DNA from 4 places in the Paenarthrobacter sp. YIM B13468 genome. Region 3 is predicted to be linked to each of the others. Evidence: riboswitches for the same ligand, from Rfam matches in the RefSeq annotation. Region 3 holds a riboswitch; each other region holds the start of a gene.

What was found. A riboswitch is a leader RNA that binds a small molecule or an ion and turns the genes downstream of it on or off. The one in region 3 is predicted to bind thiamine pyrophosphate.
Region 1: it holds a riboswitch for thiamine pyrophosphate, as region 3 does, so the genes downstream of both, ACFX4T_RS00155 (FAD-dependent oxidoreductase) here and thiC (phosphomethylpyrimidine synthase ThiC) in region 3, are expected to answer to the same signal.
Region 2: it holds a riboswitch for thiamine pyrophosphate, as region 3 does, so the genes downstream of both, ACFX4T_RS07585 (bifunctional hydroxymethylpyrimidine kinase/phosphomethylpyrimidine kinase) here and thiC (phosphomethylpyrimidine synthase ThiC) in region 3, are expected to answer to the same signal.
Region 4: it holds a riboswitch for thiamine pyrophosphate, as region 3 does, so the genes downstream of both, ACFX4T_RS18820 (ECF transporter S component) here and thiC (phosphomethylpyrimidine synthase ThiC) in region 3, are expected to answer to the same signal.

What each region holds. Positions count from the first base shown of each region.
Region 1 covers NZ_JBHZPI010000001.1:26,057-30,263, reverse strand. The annotation lists gene ACFX4T_RS00165 (thiazole synthase) at 1-456, opposite strand, end outside; gene thiS (sulfur carrier protein ThiS) at 460-696, opposite strand; gene ACFX4T_RS00155 (FAD-dependent oxidoreductase) at 693-1,961, opposite strand; TPP riboswitch at 1,954-2,071, opposite strand; gene thiE (thiamine phosphate synthase) at 2,099-2,782, shown strand; gene ACFX4T_RS00145 (ferritin-like fold-containing protein) at 2,826-3,494, opposite strand; gene ACFX4T_RS00140 (RNB domain-containing ribonuclease) at 3,536-4,207, shown strand, end outside.
Region 2 covers NZ_JBHZPI010000006.1:19,937-24,143, reverse strand. The annotation lists gene rplU (50S ribosomal protein L21) at 1-30, opposite strand, end outside; gene ACFX4T_RS07585 (bifunctional hydroxymethylpyrimidine kinase/phosphomethylpyrimidine kinase) at 409-1,950, opposite strand; TPP riboswitch at 1,942-2,040, opposite strand; gene ACFX4T_RS07580 (Rne/Rng family ribonuclease) at 2,202-4,207, opposite strand, start outside.
Region 3 covers NZ_JBHZPI010000001.1:399,224-403,430, forward strand. The annotation lists gene ffh (signal recognition particle protein) at 1-1, shown strand, start outside; gene ACFX4T_RS01790 (alpha/beta fold hydrolase) at 108-830, shown strand; gene thiC (phosphomethylpyrimidine synthase ThiC) at 813-2,660, opposite strand; TPP riboswitch at 2,656-2,763, opposite strand; gene ACFX4T_RS01800 (amidohydrolase family protein) at 2,848-3,930, shown strand; gene ACFX4T_RS01805 (VOC family protein) at 4,008-4,207, shown strand, end outside.
Region 4 covers NZ_JBHZPI010000021.1:69,086-73,292, forward strand. The annotation lists gene ACFX4T_RS18800 (monovalent cation/H+ antiporter complex subunit F) at 1-98, shown strand, start outside; gene mnhG (monovalent cation/H(+) antiporter subunit G) at 88-477, shown strand; gene ACFX4T_RS18810 (DUF4235 domain-containing protein) at 560-820, opposite strand; gene ACFX4T_RS18815 (NUDIX domain-containing protein) at 857-1,534, opposite strand; TPP riboswitch at 1,737-1,873, shown strand; gene ACFX4T_RS18820 (ECF transporter S component) at 1,952-2,572, shown strand; gene ACFX4T_RS18825 (ABC transporter ATP-binding protein) at 2,572-4,170, shown strand; gene ACFX4T_RS18830 (energy-coupling factor transporter transmembrane protein EcfT) at 4,167-4,207, shown strand, end outside.

The sequences.
Region 1 (4,207 bases), 370 kb from region 3:
GTTGTCCAGACGCAACGCAAGGACAGGATCGTCATTGGTGTAGGCGAAGACCTTGAAGCCACAGTTCACCAGCTGTTCCGTTGCCTCCACGAGTTCCACCGCGTCCGGAAGGAGCGTATGTTCATCGGCGATGACTTCCAGCTTCACCCAGTCCGTCTCCAGCGCCTCCCGGGCGAGTTCTGCGGTCATCACTGCGTCCTTGGCAGTAAAACAGCCAGCGGTGTTGGGCAGGACCCGGATGTTGTGATCCAGCAGGAGTTGAAACAGTGAACCTGTCTCGGCCGGTGAGTATCGCCGCATTGCCACAGTGGTCAGTTCCGTTCCTGACGCCAGGAGGGCTGCTCCCAGCCCATCCAGACTCGGCGCACCACCGGTACCCATGATCAGGCGGGAGCCGAATTCGACGCCGTCGATCACTAAAGCATCAGTGCGGATCTCAGTATTTGCTGCGGTCATTTTTCAGCCTCCCTGGACTGCGGTCACGAGTTCGAGTTCGTCTCCATCGGCGAGCGCAGTCGCTGCCCATTGGCTGCGCGGCACTACCTCGGAATTACGTGCGACGGCGACACCCAGCTTGCCGCCGTCGGCTGCCTGTCCCCGGTGGTCCAGGACGCGGCCTGTGATGGCGCTGACCAGCGTGCTGACTGATGCGTCGTCCGCCACGGCGTGGTCGGAGCCGTTGAGTTTGATGTTCATGGTGTGTCCTTGATTGCTGGTTGGAGGCGGTGATCCCGCGTTGCCGTGAATCGATCGGGCCCGAAAATGGACCATCGGGGGTCGGCTGAGCCGCTGATCAGCCCGCCTACGATTTTGGCGGCCACAGGCGTCAATAGGACGCCGTGGCGGAAGAACCCGGTTGCGATCACGAGACCGTCGATAGTGCCTTCGGGCCCAGTAACGCGTCCCAGTAATGGTGCGTTGTCAGGAGTCCCGGGCCGTGCGCGGGCTGTCGCTTCCAACAGTTCCAGTTCCGCCACTGCAGGCACCAACACCTGTGCATCCCGCAGCAGTTGATAGACGCCACCGGCGGACACTGCATTGGTGGATGCCGATAGTCCGTCCTCGCGCTGGGTGGCTCCAATCACCACCGTGCCATCATCCCGGGGCACGATGTAGACCGGCACCCCGCGGACCATGCCCCGGACGGTGGATGTGATCAGGGGCTGGAGGTGTTGGGGAACGCGCAGCCTGAGAATGTCGCCGTAAACGGGCCGCAGGGGCAGATTGAGGCCCTCGGGGAGATTGCCGATCCTTGCTGCATCCAGCCCGCAGGCCACTACAGTCTCCGAAGCCAAAACGACGACGCCGGAGTCCGTTTTGGTGCCGGGATGCAGTTCCACCCCGGAGACCCGGTCCCCATCCCAGAGCAACCGGGATGCTTGGAACGGCAGGGCGAAACCGTCTTCAGCCCCGGAAACCCACGTTGCATCACTTGGTCCGTGGGCCGACAATCCTTCCAGGAGGCATCGTGCAAGGCGCCGAGGATCCACCTGGTGATCGGCTGGTATGTCGAAGGCACAGGAGATCTGTGGGCTCAGCAGAGGCTCACGCTCACGCGCTTCCCGCAATGACACGGGCTCCACGTGCAGCCCCGCGGCCTGCTGCACGATGCGGAGGTCTGCCAGCGCGCGACGGTCCGCGGCGTCGGCACCAACGGCAATGGTCGACGTCGTGCGGTATCCGGTGGCTGATTCGCTGCCCTGGACGCTCCGGATGAAAGCGGGCCACAGTTGCGAGGATTCCAGCATGAGTTCCAGGAGGTCTTCCTCCTGGTAGTGGAGCTCACTCACCGGAGCCAGCATCCCGGCGGCAGCGAACGTCGCACCCGATGCAGGGGTGGGATCAATGAGGACCACGGAGCGGCCCTGGCGGCGGGCTTCGTGCGCGATGCCAAGGCCAATGATGCCGCCACCAATCACGGCCACATCTGCATGCAAGGGGTTTTGGCGGGATTCTGCCATATGTTTCCTTCCCTACGCCGGTATTAGCCGGATCAGGTCAAGCGGTCGGCGCTGAAGCCCTCTCAGCCGGACGGTCATATGACGCTGTCACGGCTCCCGCAGTACGTGCCCAGTTTAGAGGAACTACTCTGGTTTCCATGACCCAGCATGATGTCCACACCACTGCCCGTCTCTACTTGTGCACCGATGCCCGCAAACGGCAGGGCGATTTTGAAGACTTCGTCGACGCCGCGTTTGAGGGCGGCGTAGACATCATCCAGCTTCGCGACAAGACGCTCGAGGCCGCCGAAGAGCTTGAGGTCCTGGAGGTTCTGCACGACGTTGCCCAACGGCACGGTCGGCTGTGGGCCGTCAACGACCGCGCCGATGTTGCCAGTATTTCCGGGGCTCCGGTGTTCCATATCGGGCAAAAGGACATCCCCCTGCGCGCCGCACGTCACCTCCTCCACGACCGCACCGTGATCGGCCTCTCCACCCATACGCCGGAGCAGGTTGACGCCGCCATAACGGCGTCCCCTGGCAGGAGTGGGTTGGATTATTTCTGTGTTGGTCCGGTGTGGGCAACGCCCACAAAGCCTGGTCGTGACGCAGTTGGGCTGGACCTGGTCACATATGCCGCGGAAGCCGTAAAACGCGCAGACGAGGAAACGGTTGGTGGCGTGCTGCTCCCCTGGTTCGCAATCGGTGGCATCGACCTCAGCAACGTTGAAGAGGTGGTTGCCGCGGGAGCGAGCCGGATCGTCGTCGTACGGGCCATCACTGAAGCGGAGGACCCGACGGCGGCAGCCAAGGCGCTGCTGGGAGCCCTCGACGCCGGCTAGACAGTCGGCTCGGACTTGGGCGGCGGCTAGGGCGGGTCGAACCCTAAGCCGTCAGTCCAAGCCCCGACATCCGGCGCCCGTGCCGCTCGGCAAGCTCAGCCGTGAGTGCCCTGACTGCTGCCCGGGCATCCCCTCCGGCCTTCAGGAGCGGTCCCAGGTCGGGATGTTCCATGCCGACTCGTTGGGCTTGCGTAAGTGCCTCACCGACAAGACGGCGACCCCACAAAGCCAGTCGCGATGACAGGCGCGGGTCATCCGCCAGTGCGCGCCGCAGGAGGATACGGAGCACTTCCGTGGCTTGGTCGGCGGAGGCAACCTTCTGGACAAAGAGTTGCGTCCCGGCATCAAGGAATGAGGCGACCATGCGGTAGAAGTCCGAAGACACGGTGTCGATCACATACGCCTTCATGACGGATTCAAACCAGTCCGCTGGCCTCGTTCGCTCATGGAAGTGGTCAAACGAACGCTGGAACGGAAGCATGGCCTCTTCGGCGTCGAGTCCCATCTCCGAGAGCCGGCTGCTGATCATGGCGAAGTTTCCGTAGGCACCCACAGCGATCTTCGCCAGCACTGCCCTGTCATGGAGCGTGGGAGCGTACCGGGAGTCGAAAGACAGCCGGCCAAACGCCGAGAGCTCGCCGTATGCCATGGCTCCCAACAGCTCCGAGGAGAGGCGCTGGACACGAGCATTATCGTCCAAGGAAGTGCTCATGGTCCAAGACTATCCAGCGATTTCGGGCTAACCTGATTTTCGTGTCACATCATCGGATTTCGCCCAACGTCGACGACTCGTCGGACCAGCTCGCGGAGGCATTTGCAGCCCTCCGGACCGAACTGGAGCTCCCGGGCGAGTATCCGGCCGAAGCCGTGGCGGAAGCCCGGAAAGCAGTAGAAAACCACACGCTGCCGGACCGTGACCTCAGGGACATTCCGTTTGTGACCATCGATCCAGCCACGTCCACCGACCTGGACCAAGCGGTATTCATTGAACGTGCCGGTGACGGTTACAAAGTCCTCTACGCAATCGCGGACGTGCCATCCTTTGTGGCTCCCGGCGGGGCGCTCGATGCCGAAACCCGGCAACGGGGACAAACGTTTTACGCTCCTGACGGGAGGATCCCTCTGCACCCGGAGGTTATCAGCGAAAACGCAGGAAGCCTGCTGGCTGGCCAAGACTGCAGCGCTTTCGTGTGGGCCTTCGAACTGGACCACAACGCGGAGGTATCCACCACGTCCGTGGCCCGTGGCACTGTCCGTAGTCGCGCCAAGCTCAGTTACAAAGGTGCTCAGGAACTGATCGATGCCGGCACAGCCCCAGCGGTCCTTGAGCTCCTTAAGGAGGTTGGCCTGAAGCGCGTTGAACTGGAACGACTCCGCGGTGGCGCCAACCTGAACATGCCGGAGCAGGAAATCGTCCAGGCGACC
Region 2 (4,207 bases), on a different contig from region 3:
GCCGCCTGCGCGGACAATCGCGTACACCACTTGGGTACTCACTTCTCTCGACGTTTCTTACTAAATTTGCGTGCGGAACCTTGAACCGGAATCAGGCTTGGTTCGCGCTGTGCCTCAACGCCGTGGACTTCAGATCGAAGCCCGCGAGTCATCCCATGAACAATTCCAAGGGGCATAACCCAAGTGTTGGCGTAAGCACCGAAGATCAAGATTACGCTAGTTTGACCTTCAGCTGCAAATGAGGCCGGGTCCGGAGGCTATCGAGTGACTTGCGCCACCAGTTGTAACGGACTCTCCCGGCACCGTGCCCATACAGCCTACAGGATTTGCACGGTGATACTGCGGTTTGGCCCGCGACGCGCTGGAGCTTTGTGGATTTGTTCCACTCGGCAACCTCGGAAACCCTGCTTAGGCGAAGAGCCTGGGGGCATCGAAGAAGGCCGTTTCGTAGCGGCAGGACTGGGCGAAGGCCTCAACCATGGCCTTGCGTTCCTGCGCAGAGGCGCCAGCTGCCGCAGCATCGGTAAAGTCGATCGCCTTCCGGGTTGCGGCAGCAAACTCCTCGTCCGCGTATGTCTTCAGCCATGCGGCACAAGGGTGGTCGCTGCGAGCGCCTGCTTGGACATACGCCGCGTGAAGTTGCTGCCCTACCTCCGCGTACAGCCAGTAGCAAGGCAGGATTGCCGCCAGCAAAACGGCGTAACTGCCCGAAGCCGATGTCGCCAGCAGGTGGTCCACGTACGACCTTGTCACGGGTCCGGTTTCTGTTGAAGCCGGACGCGTGCTCAGCCAGTCCCGGTGGAGTTCGGACTCCACCTCAAGGCAGAGTTGCGATGATTTTGCCCAGAAGAGCTGTTCTTCTTCCGTGGGGGCAAGCGCACCCGCACGCGCCAAAACCCGGGAATAGCCGTTCAGGTAGATGGCGTCCTGGGCGAGGTAGTAATTGAACTGGGGCTCCGGCAGGCGCCCCGACTGCAGGCCCTGAATGAAAGCGAGGCCGTATATTGCCTCCAATTCAGGTACAGCTTCGGCCCACAGCCGCGCGGCAAAGTCGCCGGATTTCCCGGCAGGATTCAGCGCTGGCTCCAGGTGATGGAAGTGGTGGACCGGCCCGCTACCCTTGCCTACCTTGAGGCCGTCGGCCGTCGCGAGGGCCTGCAGCAGCCACGGCTTGACCTCGCGGAGCGATGCCTCCCAATCGTCCGTGCGGGCTTGGACCGTGGCCAATGCCGAGGAAAGCGAGCACCCTGTTCCGTGGCTGTTCCTGGTATCCACTCGGGTCCCCGGCACCTCGATGACGTCCTGGCGCAGCAAACCGCTCGTGTTGACCAGCGCATCCGGACAGTCGTTTCCTGCCAAGTGGCCACCCTTCAACAAAACGGTCGTTCCGCACTCAGCAGCCAGTCGCTTGCCTTGGTCAAGCGCCGTCGCCCAGTCCGGGGCTTCTGGCTCACCTAACAACATCGCCAGTTCGGGAAGGTTTGGGGTGATGAGATCCGCCAACGGCAAGAGGCTGCGCAGAGATGCTTCGGCGGTCTCATGCAGAAGACGGTCGCCGCTGGTGGCTACCATCACCGGGTCAAGGACCACGACGGCGGGACGCACCTCTTCGAGCCAACTGCGGACTTCGTCGATGACGGCCGCGTCACCCAACATCCCGATCTTGACCGCATCAATGTCAATATCGCTACTGATCGCGTCCAGTTGCTGACGGAGGAACTCCACGGGCGGAACATGAACAGCGCTGACGCCCAGGGTGTTCTGGGCCGTCAAAGCCGTAATGGCAGCCATGCCATAGCCACCGTGCGCTGCGATGCTCTTCAGGTCTGCCTGGATTCCGGCGCCGCCAGAAGGATCCGAGCCTGCAATGCTGAGCACACGCGGATGTGGCCGGGCCGGAACTGCTCCGATACCAACGGGGTAGACGGCGGAATTCGACGATGAAGCCATGGTGGACATCCCTTCGCCGGTGCTAACCGGACAGGTTCAACGGGTCTGGATCTCAGCCAGGCCCAGTGCCCGGCACCCCGTGTCAGTTTCCTAGCGTAGCCCGTAAGCCCGCCGGCCCGGGAACCGGACGGCCTCCGGGAATGGATGTGACTGGCAGCAACAAAAAAGTCCCGCAGCATCCGCCGTAAACGGATGCTGCGGGACTCTTATTGCCCTACGACCATGTCACTGCTTAGTGGTGTGTGCCGTGCTTACAACTCGGAAGCAGGCACTCCCACCCCAAGGATGATGGGCTCGTCAGCTACCTTCTTTTTGGCAGGCTCTTCTGCTGCTGGCGCCTTGGCCTCATGGGCCGATCCACCTGCGGCGGCAGCAGTTACGTCGTGATGTTCCACACTGGTTTCGTTGGCGGCACCCTGCGCCCTGCTGGCACTGCGGTTCCTTCGGCCGCGACGGCCACGGGAACGCGATGAATGATCGTGCTCATCCTCAGTGACAGCAGGAGAACTGGCCGGGGAAACCGCGGAAGCAGTCGCAGGTTCGGAAACCGCAGCCGTCGCTTCTTCCTCCGCAGCCGGTGCAGCACCGAGGTGCGAAAATGCCTCTGCCAACAGGTCCAGGCTCATGGCCGGCTTACCGGCAGGTGGTTCCTCGTGGTGTTCCACAAACGGAAGAGCCACTTCTTCGCCACCGAAACGCAGAACTGGGGTGGAGCGTGCTTCCCGAACCGCAGCGTCATGACTGGCGGCATCACGTGCAGCCGGTACCCCGGCATCGCCGGGTGTAGCTTCAGGGGCGGATTCATCCGTGTGAGCCTGCTGGCCTGCTGCGCGGGCTTGCTCCTCCGCACGGTGAACCTCATCATCGTGCAAGTGCGCGGCATGCGCCGCAGCGGCGATGGTGGCAAGAGCTGCCCTGGTGGCCTCAGCCTTGGCCTGGCGGACCGGGTCCACGGACTCCGTGGGCGCCGGAGCCGCGGGGGCGGCAGGCGTGCTGTGGAGCGTAGGGGGCACTTCGGCCATTGCCGCTCCCCCACCTTTCCCACGGCGACGCTTACGATCAGTGCGCGCGGCAGGCTGTTGGGGTTCTGCGTGCGGACGGTGGTGCTCGGCAGCAACAACGTTGGCGCGTCGGTGTTCCACGGGCTCGTCATGGGTGACGACACCACGCCCGGCACAGTGCTCGCACTGCTCACCAAACACCTCAAGCAGGCCTGTGCCCATGCGCTTGCGCGTCATCTGCACCAGGCCCAGCGACGTCACTTCGGCCACTTGGTGCTTGGTGCGGTCACGGCCCAGGCATTCCACCAATCGGCGGAGCACCAGGTCACGGTTCGATTCGAGGACCATATCGATGAAGTCGATGACGATGATGCCACCGATATCGCGCAGGCGCAGCTGGCGAACTACTTCCTCGGCCGCTTCAAGGTTGTTCTTGGTGACGGTTTCTTCCAGGTTTCCACCGCTGCCGGTGAACTTACCTGTGTTGACGTCCACCACGGTCATGGCTTCGGTGCGGTCGATGACAAGGGAACCACCAGACGGCAGGAAAACCTTGCGCTCCAGTGCCTTGTGGATCTGCTCGTCGATCCGCCAGGCAGCAAAGATGTCCTGGTCCTTGGTCCACTTCTCAAGGCGGCCCACCAAGTCGGGAGCAACGTAGGTGACGTAAGCCTCAATGGTGTCCCACGCGTCGTCGCCGGAAACGATCAGCTTGGAGAAGTCTTCATTGAAGACATCCCGGACCACCTTGATGGTCAGGTCAGGCTCGCCGTAGAGCAATTCCGGGGCCAGCACCTTGGTGGAGGACGCCTGCCCTTCAATGCCTTCCCACTGCGCGCGCAAACGGTTGATGTCGTGCGTCAGTTCTTCCTCGGAAGCACCCTCTGCGGCCGTGCGCACAATGACGCCGGCGTTCTCCGGCAAGCGGTCCTTGAGGATGCGCTTGAGGCGGTTGCGTTCGACGTCGGGCAGTTTGCGCGAGATACCGGTCATGGAACCGCCCGGCACGTACACAAGGTAGCGGCCCGGAAGGGAAATCTGGCTGGTGAGGCGGGCGCCCTTATGGCCAACGGGGTCCTTGGTAACCTGCACCAGGACGGAATCGCCGGACTTCAGCGCATTCTCGATCCGGCGCGGTTGGCCCTCAAGGTTTACTGCATCCCAGTTCACTTCACCGGCATACAACACCGCATTGCGGCCCCGTCCGATGTCAACAAAAGCAGCCTCCATGGAGGGCAGGACGTTCTGGACCTTGC
Region 3 (4,207 bases):
ACCCGGAACCTCCGACTCACTGTGACAGTTGGCGCCGTTGTGAATTCCCATAACGGCGCCAACTGCTTTTTGGCGGGGATGTCAGGGCTCTGGACTAGGGTGAATCCATGCACAAGCAGCGCGTAGTCTTCGTCCACGGACTGGGGAGTTTTGGCGCCTCGGCATGGCCCAAGCAGCACGGCATGGCCCTGTCATATGACGCACTGTTCCTCCGCCGGCACGGCTTTGATCCCGTGGCTGAACCCATGGAATCCGACGTAGCTGCGGATGTCGGCATCGTGGTTGCTTCGCTGGTGGATTCTGGTGGCGGCCATGTGGTGGCGCATGAGCAAGGTGCAATCTCCGCCATGCTCGCAGCAGTTGAACGCCCGGACCTGGTGCATTCACTGACACTGGTTGAACCGGCTTGTTTATCCCTGACAGCCGAGCTGCCTGCCACGACATTCCATCGTTCGCTCATGGAACCGCTGTTTGACGTGCGGAACCAGCTTAAGGACGCCGACTACGAACGCGAATACTTCAGGCGTGCTTTTTCGGCCGAAGCCAGCGGGCTGGACACGCCCGAAGCGCGCCGTTCCGCACGCCGCCTCCGGCTGCAGGCACCTCCTTGGGAGGCATCCCTGCACATCGTTCCTGGCGTACCTACCCTTGTCCTTACGGGCGGGTGGGAACCACTGTACGAAGAAATCGCAGGGTACCTGGAGGACACCGGTGCCCTCCGCCGCGTAGCAGCTGGAGGGCACCGGCCCCAGGATTCAGTGGATGGAGACCGGATTATTCGCTCTTTTGTTGCCGATGTTGTCCGGACGAGGTCAGTTAAGGTTTCCTGAAGTCTCCGCCGTCCGGGTAGTGGGAAGCTGCAGCTCAGGCAGGTACACCTTGCCACCCGACGCCAGGAATTCTTCGCTCTTTTCCCGCATGCCGTCGTATATACCGGCAATGGCGGCCTGCGCGTCGGCCGAACCGAACTCGTCCCTGATGTCCTGGCTGATGCGCATCGAGCAGAATTTTGGTCCGCACATCGAGCAGAAGTGCGCGGTCTTGGCAGGTTCGGCGGGAAGTGTTTCGTCGTGGAAGGCTTCTGCGGTAACCGGGTCCAGGGACAGTGCGAACTGGTCGCGCCAACGGAACTCGAACCTGGCCTTGGACAAAGCGTCGTCGCGTTCGTTTGCGCCCGGGTGTCCCTTGGCGAGGTCCGCTGCGTGCGCTGCGATCTTGTACGTGATCACACCGGTCTTCACATCGTCCTTGTTTGGCAGTCCAAGGTGTTCTTTGGGCGTCACGTAGCAGAGCATGGCCGTGCCATAGCGCGCAATTTCCGTTGCACCGATTGCCGATGTGATGTGGTCGTAGCCAGGAGCAACGTCCGTGACCAGCGGTCCCAAGGTGTAGAAGGGGGCACCTTTACAGAGTTCCTGTTGGCGTTCCACGTTCTCGCGGACCAAGTGGAAGGGAATATGCCCGGGTCCTTCAACCATCACCTGCACATCAAATTCCCAAGCGCGCTGGGTCAGCTCGGCAAGCGTATCGAGCTCAGCGAACTGCGCGGCGTCGTTGGCATCGGCTGTGGCGCCGGGACGCAGGCCGTCGCCCAACGAGAAGGCGACGTCGTACTTGGCAAAGATTTCGCAGAGCTCATCAAAATGCGTGTAGAGGAAGTTCTCCTCGTGGTGCGCCAGGCACCACCCCGCCATGATCGAGCCGCCGCGGGAGACGATTCCTGTCACACGGTTTGCCGTCAAGGGCACGTACCGCAGGAGCACTCCGGCGTGGATTGTCATGTAGTCAACGCCCTGTTCGCATTGCTCGATGACGGTATCCCGGAAAATTTCCCACGTGAGCTTGTTGGCTTCGCCGTTGACCTTCTCCAGGGCCTGGTAGATGGGTACAGTGCCGATCGGAACGGGGGAGTTGCGGATGATCCACTCGCGGGTTGTGTGGATGTCGTCGCCAGTGGACAAGTCCATGACGGTGTCGGCACCCCACTGGGTTGCCCATTGCAGCTTGTCAACTTCCTCGGCGATGGAACTGGTGACGGCCGAGTTTCCGATGTTGGCGTTGATTTTGACCAAGAAGGCCTTGCCAATGATCATGGGCTCGGATTCCGGGTGGTTGATGTTGTTGGGAATGATGGCGCGCCCGGCAGCCACTTCGCTGCGTACCAGTTCGACGTCACAATTCTCACGCAGTGCGACAAACTGCATTTCCGGCGTGATGATGCCTTGCTTTGCATAGTGCATCTGGGTGACCGTCTTACCTTCGACGGCGCGGCGGGGCACCGGTTGCGCCCCCTTCCACTCCTGGGATGCTGCACCGCGGCGTACCGCTGATTTGCCGTCGTCGAGCAGGTTCCTCTCCCGCCCGGAATATGCCTCGGTATCTCCCCGGGCTTCGATCCATCCGGTGCGGAACGGTTCCAGGCCCACCACGGGGTCGCTGCCCGGTCCGGCAGTTCGGTATACCTGCAGTGGTTCGTTGGCCTCACCGTTGGGGGAGGGCTCCAACGCAATCTCCGTAACGGGGACCCGGATACCATTTGCCGGGTCTTCCAACCAGGCCAACGAATGGGACTTCAGCGACTGCGTGACGGTTTCCGCCGCTTTTTCGCTGGTGTTGGTCTGGTTTTCGGCAGAGCTGTGCTGTGTTTTGGTGGTGCTCAAAGGATTACTCACTTCCTTCGCCGGCATTACCCGGACAGGTTCAACGGTCGCAGACTGCTTCAGTCCGATCTCAGCCCCTGCAGGGGCCCCCGTGTGGTCGTAGACGAAGCTACCACAGCTCCGATCGGCGTCCCAGTCACACCCGGTCGTGAGGATTGGCCCATGCCTGGCAGATTAGGCTTTTGCCATGGCCAACATCATCGAATTCACCGGTCCTGTGCTTGTCGCAGGAGACGAGCAACGACACGGACTGTGGTCCGTTGATGGCAAACTGACGTTCGACCGTCCCGTTGCCGCGCCCGATTCCACACTGGAGGGGTGGGTCCTTCCTGGTTTTGTAGACGCCCATTGCCATATTGGACTTGGCGTCGGCGGGGCGGTTGATGAGCAAACAACTCTTGCCCAGGCACAGGCGGACCTAAAAGCCGGCACATTGTTGATCCGTGACGCCGGCTCGCCAAGCGATACACGTTGGGTTCAGCGGCGGGAGGACCTCCCACGGCTGCTTCGTGCCGGACGCCACATCGCCCGGAGCCGGCGTTACCTGCGTGGCTTGGGCCACGAAGTGGAGCCGGGCGAGCTGGTGGAGACAGTCCGTAAGGAAGCCCGGGACGGGGACGGTTGGGTGAAACTAGTGGGCGACTGGATCGATCGCGGTGCCGGTGACCTCTCCGCCTCGTTTCCCGCGAACGTCGTAAGGGATGCCATCGCCGCCGCCCACGACGAAGGGGCCAGGGTGACGGCCCACTGCTTCGCTGAAGACACCATTGATGACATGCTCGACGCCGGGATTGACTGCATTGAGCATGCAACCGGCCTTTTGCCCCGGCATATTCCCCGCCTGGTGGAGCAGTCTGTCCCGATTGTTCCTACGTTGGTAAACATCGCGACTTTTCCGGATATCGCCGCCCAGGCCGCACCTAAGTTTCCGGTCTATGCCGAGCACATGACCCGGCTTTGGGAGCGGCGCCGAGAACGGGTGCTGGAGGCCTACCAAGCCGGTGTTTCCATCTATGCGGGAACTGACGCAGGGAGCGTGATCAAGCACGGCAGGATCGCTGACGAAATGAAGGAACTGCACGACGCCGGCCTGCCGCCCACTGCCGTTCTGGGCGCCGCCACATGGGGCGCACGGAAGTGGCTCGGAGCCGAGGGCATCAGCGAAGGGGCAAGTGCCGACGTCGTGCTGTGCCGGGATGATCCCAGGAAGAACCTCGCAACTGTGGCAAGCCTGAAGCATGTAGTCCTGCGCGGAAAACTGGTCTACTAGGAATAAATTGAAGCTTCAAGTAATTTAGATAAGTAGAACGTGCCGAAGGGCGGCCATCTATGAACCGGGAGCTTCACATGACGACGATATCCAACCAGGATCTCCTTCCTGCCGAACTCACCATGGGCACCGTCATGCTCAAGGTCGGCGATATGAGGGTAATGAGTGACTACTATCAGCGTGCCTTGGGCTTGGAGATCGTGGCCGAGCAGGATGGCGGGCTGTACCTCGGGCGCTTGGGCAAGCCTGTAGTCCACCTCGCTCCCGCTGCCGGCCT
Region 4 (4,207 bases), on a different contig from region 3:
TGGTGTTGCTCGTGGCGCTCGCGGTGATCGGCTTCGTAGGCTCCGTAACTTTTGCCCGATTTGTAGCAGATCGGAGGGATCAGGGCAATGACTCCTGAAGCCACCGGTGTGGATGCCGTGATCGACGTAGTGACGGCAGTGTTTCTTGTGGTGGGTGCCCTCATGTCGCTCGGGGCCGCAATTGGCCTCCTGCGGTTCCCCGATCTCATGAGCCGCATGCACGCGGCAACCAAACCGCAGGTCCTGGGTCTTTTCCTCATGCTCGCGGCCATGGGCCTGCAAATGCGTACATGGTGGGTCTGGCCGGTTCTCGTGGTGGCCTGGATTTTCCAGCTACTCACTGCACCGGTCTCCGCACACATGGTGGGCCGCTCTGCTTACCGAACCAAGCATGGGCACCGCGAACTGCTCACCAAGGATGAGCTTGAAGCGGTTGTCCAAAGGGCGGCCGGCGACGGTTCCACCCCGGACGCTTAGAACAACGCGGGGTCACTTACGCACCCTCCCGACGGCGGTGAGGGAGCCTAAGTGACCCCGCGTTGGAATGCCTATGCGCGGCCTAGACGATATCTTGCGTCTTGGCGAAGCGGGCGATGGCACGCTGGGTGCCACGGCTCGCGAAAACCTGGATGAGCGTGCTGACGAAGGCCGAAATCAGCGCGAACGACAAGGCAGAGCGGAGGCTCGTTTCCATATCGTCGTGGCCTGTGGGCGGCTTGTTACCCGTGGCCTTTTCCCAGCCCTTGTTGACCAACTTGGTGCCGACGAATCCGGCTGCAAGGCTTACTCCTGCACCCAGCAGCTTGAAAAAGAGGTTCATGCCCCCAGCCTAGCCTCACATCCCGGTGGGGTGGGACTAGCGACGGTTTTCCCGTTCTTTGAGGAAAGCTGCCATGGAACCGCGTGGTGCAAGGACAGGGACAACATCGTGTTCGGCTTCCCAGACGGCATCTACGGTTCCGAGACCGGCAATTTCCTTGAGCAGGTAATACGTGGGTGGCATCAGCTGCAATTGACCGGCTGCCTCGGCCGCCAGGATCCCATCCACCGGCATCCAGAGTGATTGCCACGCTTCCGTGGTTTGGTGCTGGGGTGCTGCTTCCGGAGCAGGCTTGGCTACATAGAAGTACGTGTCGAAGCGCTTGGGCATGTCCGTCGGCGTGACCCAGTTGGCCCAGGGACGAAGGTCTGAGGCATTAAGGCGAAGCCCGGCCTCCTCCCAAACCTCGCGCAGGGCTGCGGTGAGAACCATGCCTGACTTTGCCGGGGCTTGTTCGGGATCGACGGCGATCGAGCTGAGGTTCCAGTCTGCGGCATGCCGTTCCAGCAGCTCAGCCGGATATTCCCATCCATCCTGGTCGGCGGCATCAACCCGGCCTCCCGGAAAGACCACCATGCCGGCGGCGAAGTCCATGGTGCCAACCCTGTGCTGGACGAAGGCTTCGAGGCCGCCCGGAGTGTCGCGGAGCAGGATAACGCTCGCAGCCAGCCGCGGCTCGGGAACCGGGTTGTCCGTAATGGGATGGTTCGTCATGAAATGCCCCTTTGCCGCGTCGATTCTGCTGGATCATTGTCTCAGGTCTGGTTGCGGGGCCTGGTGTGCGTGCCAAGTCGTGAGATTGGGGCGCAGAGCGGGCCCCGCAACGCAAGGAAAGGCCAGCCAACCGCTTTGTGACCAACCCCAGCGCGCACGAACACCTACAGGTGTAAACTGAACCACGCCCATAAGGGCAGATTAATAACGACAGGGGAGCGCCGCCGTCGGACCTTGCAGAGATGCAGGAGACGCGAGGGCGCTGAGAGTGCGGACAGCCGCAGACCCTCGAACCTGATCCGGTTAGTACCGGCGCAAGGGAGTCGAGCTTCTCAGAGTGTCCGGATCCGGGCGGCCAAGGCTGGCCGGGGGTTTCCGGGGAGCACTTTCCCCTCCTGTACCTCAGGAGGCAGAAAAATGACCACGGCAAGCGTGAAGAAAACCAGTTATAACTGGCGTGTTGTAGACATCGTGGTGGCAGCTTTGATTGCCATCGCCGGCGGCGTGATCTTCTGGGCCTGGTCCCAGGGCGCCGCAATCGTATCCATCCCCATGAACGCCACGTATCCTCCGCTCACCGGTTTGATCGCCGGTGGCTGGATGATCCCGGCCGTCCTGGGCATGCTCATCATCCGCAAGCCGGGCGCTGCCCTGTTCTGCGAAGCCGTCGCCGCAACCGGCGAACTCATCATGGGTTCCCAGTACGGCACCACCGTCCTCATCTCCGGCATCCTCCAGGGACTGGGTGCGGAACTCGTCTTCGCTGCGTTCCGGTACAGGAAGTTCGACCTGTCCGCTGCACTCCTCGCGGGTGCGGGCTCGGGCCTCTTCTGCGGTCTCAACGATTCCTTCCTGCCTTGGGGCTGGAACATCGCCTACGAAGCAATCGACAAGCTGGCCTACATCGCCTTCACCACGCTCTCCGGTGCGATCATCGCCGGCGCGCTGTCCTGGGTTGCCACCCGCGGGCTGGCCAAGACCGGCGTCCTGAGCTCCTTCGCGTCGCGCAAGGCTGCTTCGGAGCCCGTCTTCAACTAATGCCTGCCACGCAAAGCAGCAACCACGTGCGGCCTGCCGCCATCCACGCCCAAGGGTGGGGATGGCGGCATGCCGGGCGGTCCACACCTGCCATCCAGGACCTCGACCTCCGGATCGAGCCCGGCGAGCGTGTGCTGTTGCTGGGTCCATCGGGCGCAGGGAAATCGACACTTCTCCATGCCCTCGCCGGTGTGCTGGGTGATGAGGAAGAGGATTCCGACGAGACCGGCTCGCTGTTGATCGACGGCGTCGCTCCCCGCGAACAGCGCGGCCGCGCAGGTCTGATGCAGCAGGATCCGGAAACCCAGGTAGTGCTCTCCCGTGTGGGTGACGACGTCGCGTTTGGCGCCGAAAACCTTGCCGTTCCCCGGGATGAAATTTGGGCCCGCGTCCATGAAGCGCTCGACGACGTTGGGTTGCGCACCGCTGCAGGCGGCGGTCTGGCGCTGGATCACCCGACGGCGGCACTCTCCGGCGGGCAGAAGCAGCGCCTTGCGTTGGCCGGCATCCTGGCGATGCGGCCCGGGCTGATCCTGCTCGACGAACCTACGGCCAACCTGGATCCAGTGGGTGTGCTTGAGGTCCGGGACGCCGTGGAGCGATGCCTGGACAAGACCGGTGCCACTTTGGTTGTCGTGGAACACCGTGTGTCCGTGTGGAAGGACCTGGTGGACAGGATCGTGGTCCTCCAGCCCCCTTCGGCTGGGGGCGGCGTGCTCCTGGACGGCCCCCCAGATCAGGTGCTCACAGAGGCACGGACCATGTTGATGGCAGCGGGAGTGTGGGTGCCGGGGTACGTTCCGGCTACTCGCGCCCGCAGGACCGCAACTCAGGAAACGGGCGGCCATGAATCCACCGCCCAGTTCCTCCTCGTGGCGCAGGACCTGGCTGTTTCCCGTGAGAAGCCTCGCCGTCGCCGGTTCAAAACCATCCCACCCGTTCCCGTGCAATCGGGTATCAGTGCACAAGTACGGGCTGGCCAGGCACTTACCATCACAGGTCCGAACGGTGCAGGGAAGTCCACCTTTGCACTCACATTGGCCGGACTTCTGGCGCCAGTGGACGGCAAGGTGAGTGCCGCCGTCGAGCTTTCCGAGGGCGCTGGAATCGACCCGTTCAAGTGGAAGGCGGATCAGCTGATTTCGCGCATTGGCACCGTGTTCCAGGAACCGGAGCACCAGTTCGTAACGGGCAAGGTCCTGGACGAGCTGATGTTCGGACCCAAGCATCTGGGGCACGGTGAAGAACGCGTGGATGAATTGGTGGAGCGTTTGCGGCTCACGCATTTGGTGGACGCGAACCCTTACACCTTGTCCGGTGGGGAGAAGCGCCGGTTGTCAGTGGCCACGGTCCTCGCGGCCCATCCTAAGGTGCTGGTGCTGGACGAGCCCACGTTCGGCCAGGACGCCAACACCTGGGCAGAGTTGGCATCGTTCCTGTCCGAACTGCTCGACGCCGGAACGGCCGTTGTGTCCGTGACGCATGACGAAGAATTCAGTGCGGTCCTTGGCGGCACGGAGCTCCGGCTGGATCCGGCGACGCCGCGCGTGCCTGACTCACAGAGCGAGTCAGCCCGCCAGGAAGCCGGTGCCGCATGAGGGACGCCTTGAACCTGCGCGGCAACCAGGCTCTCCT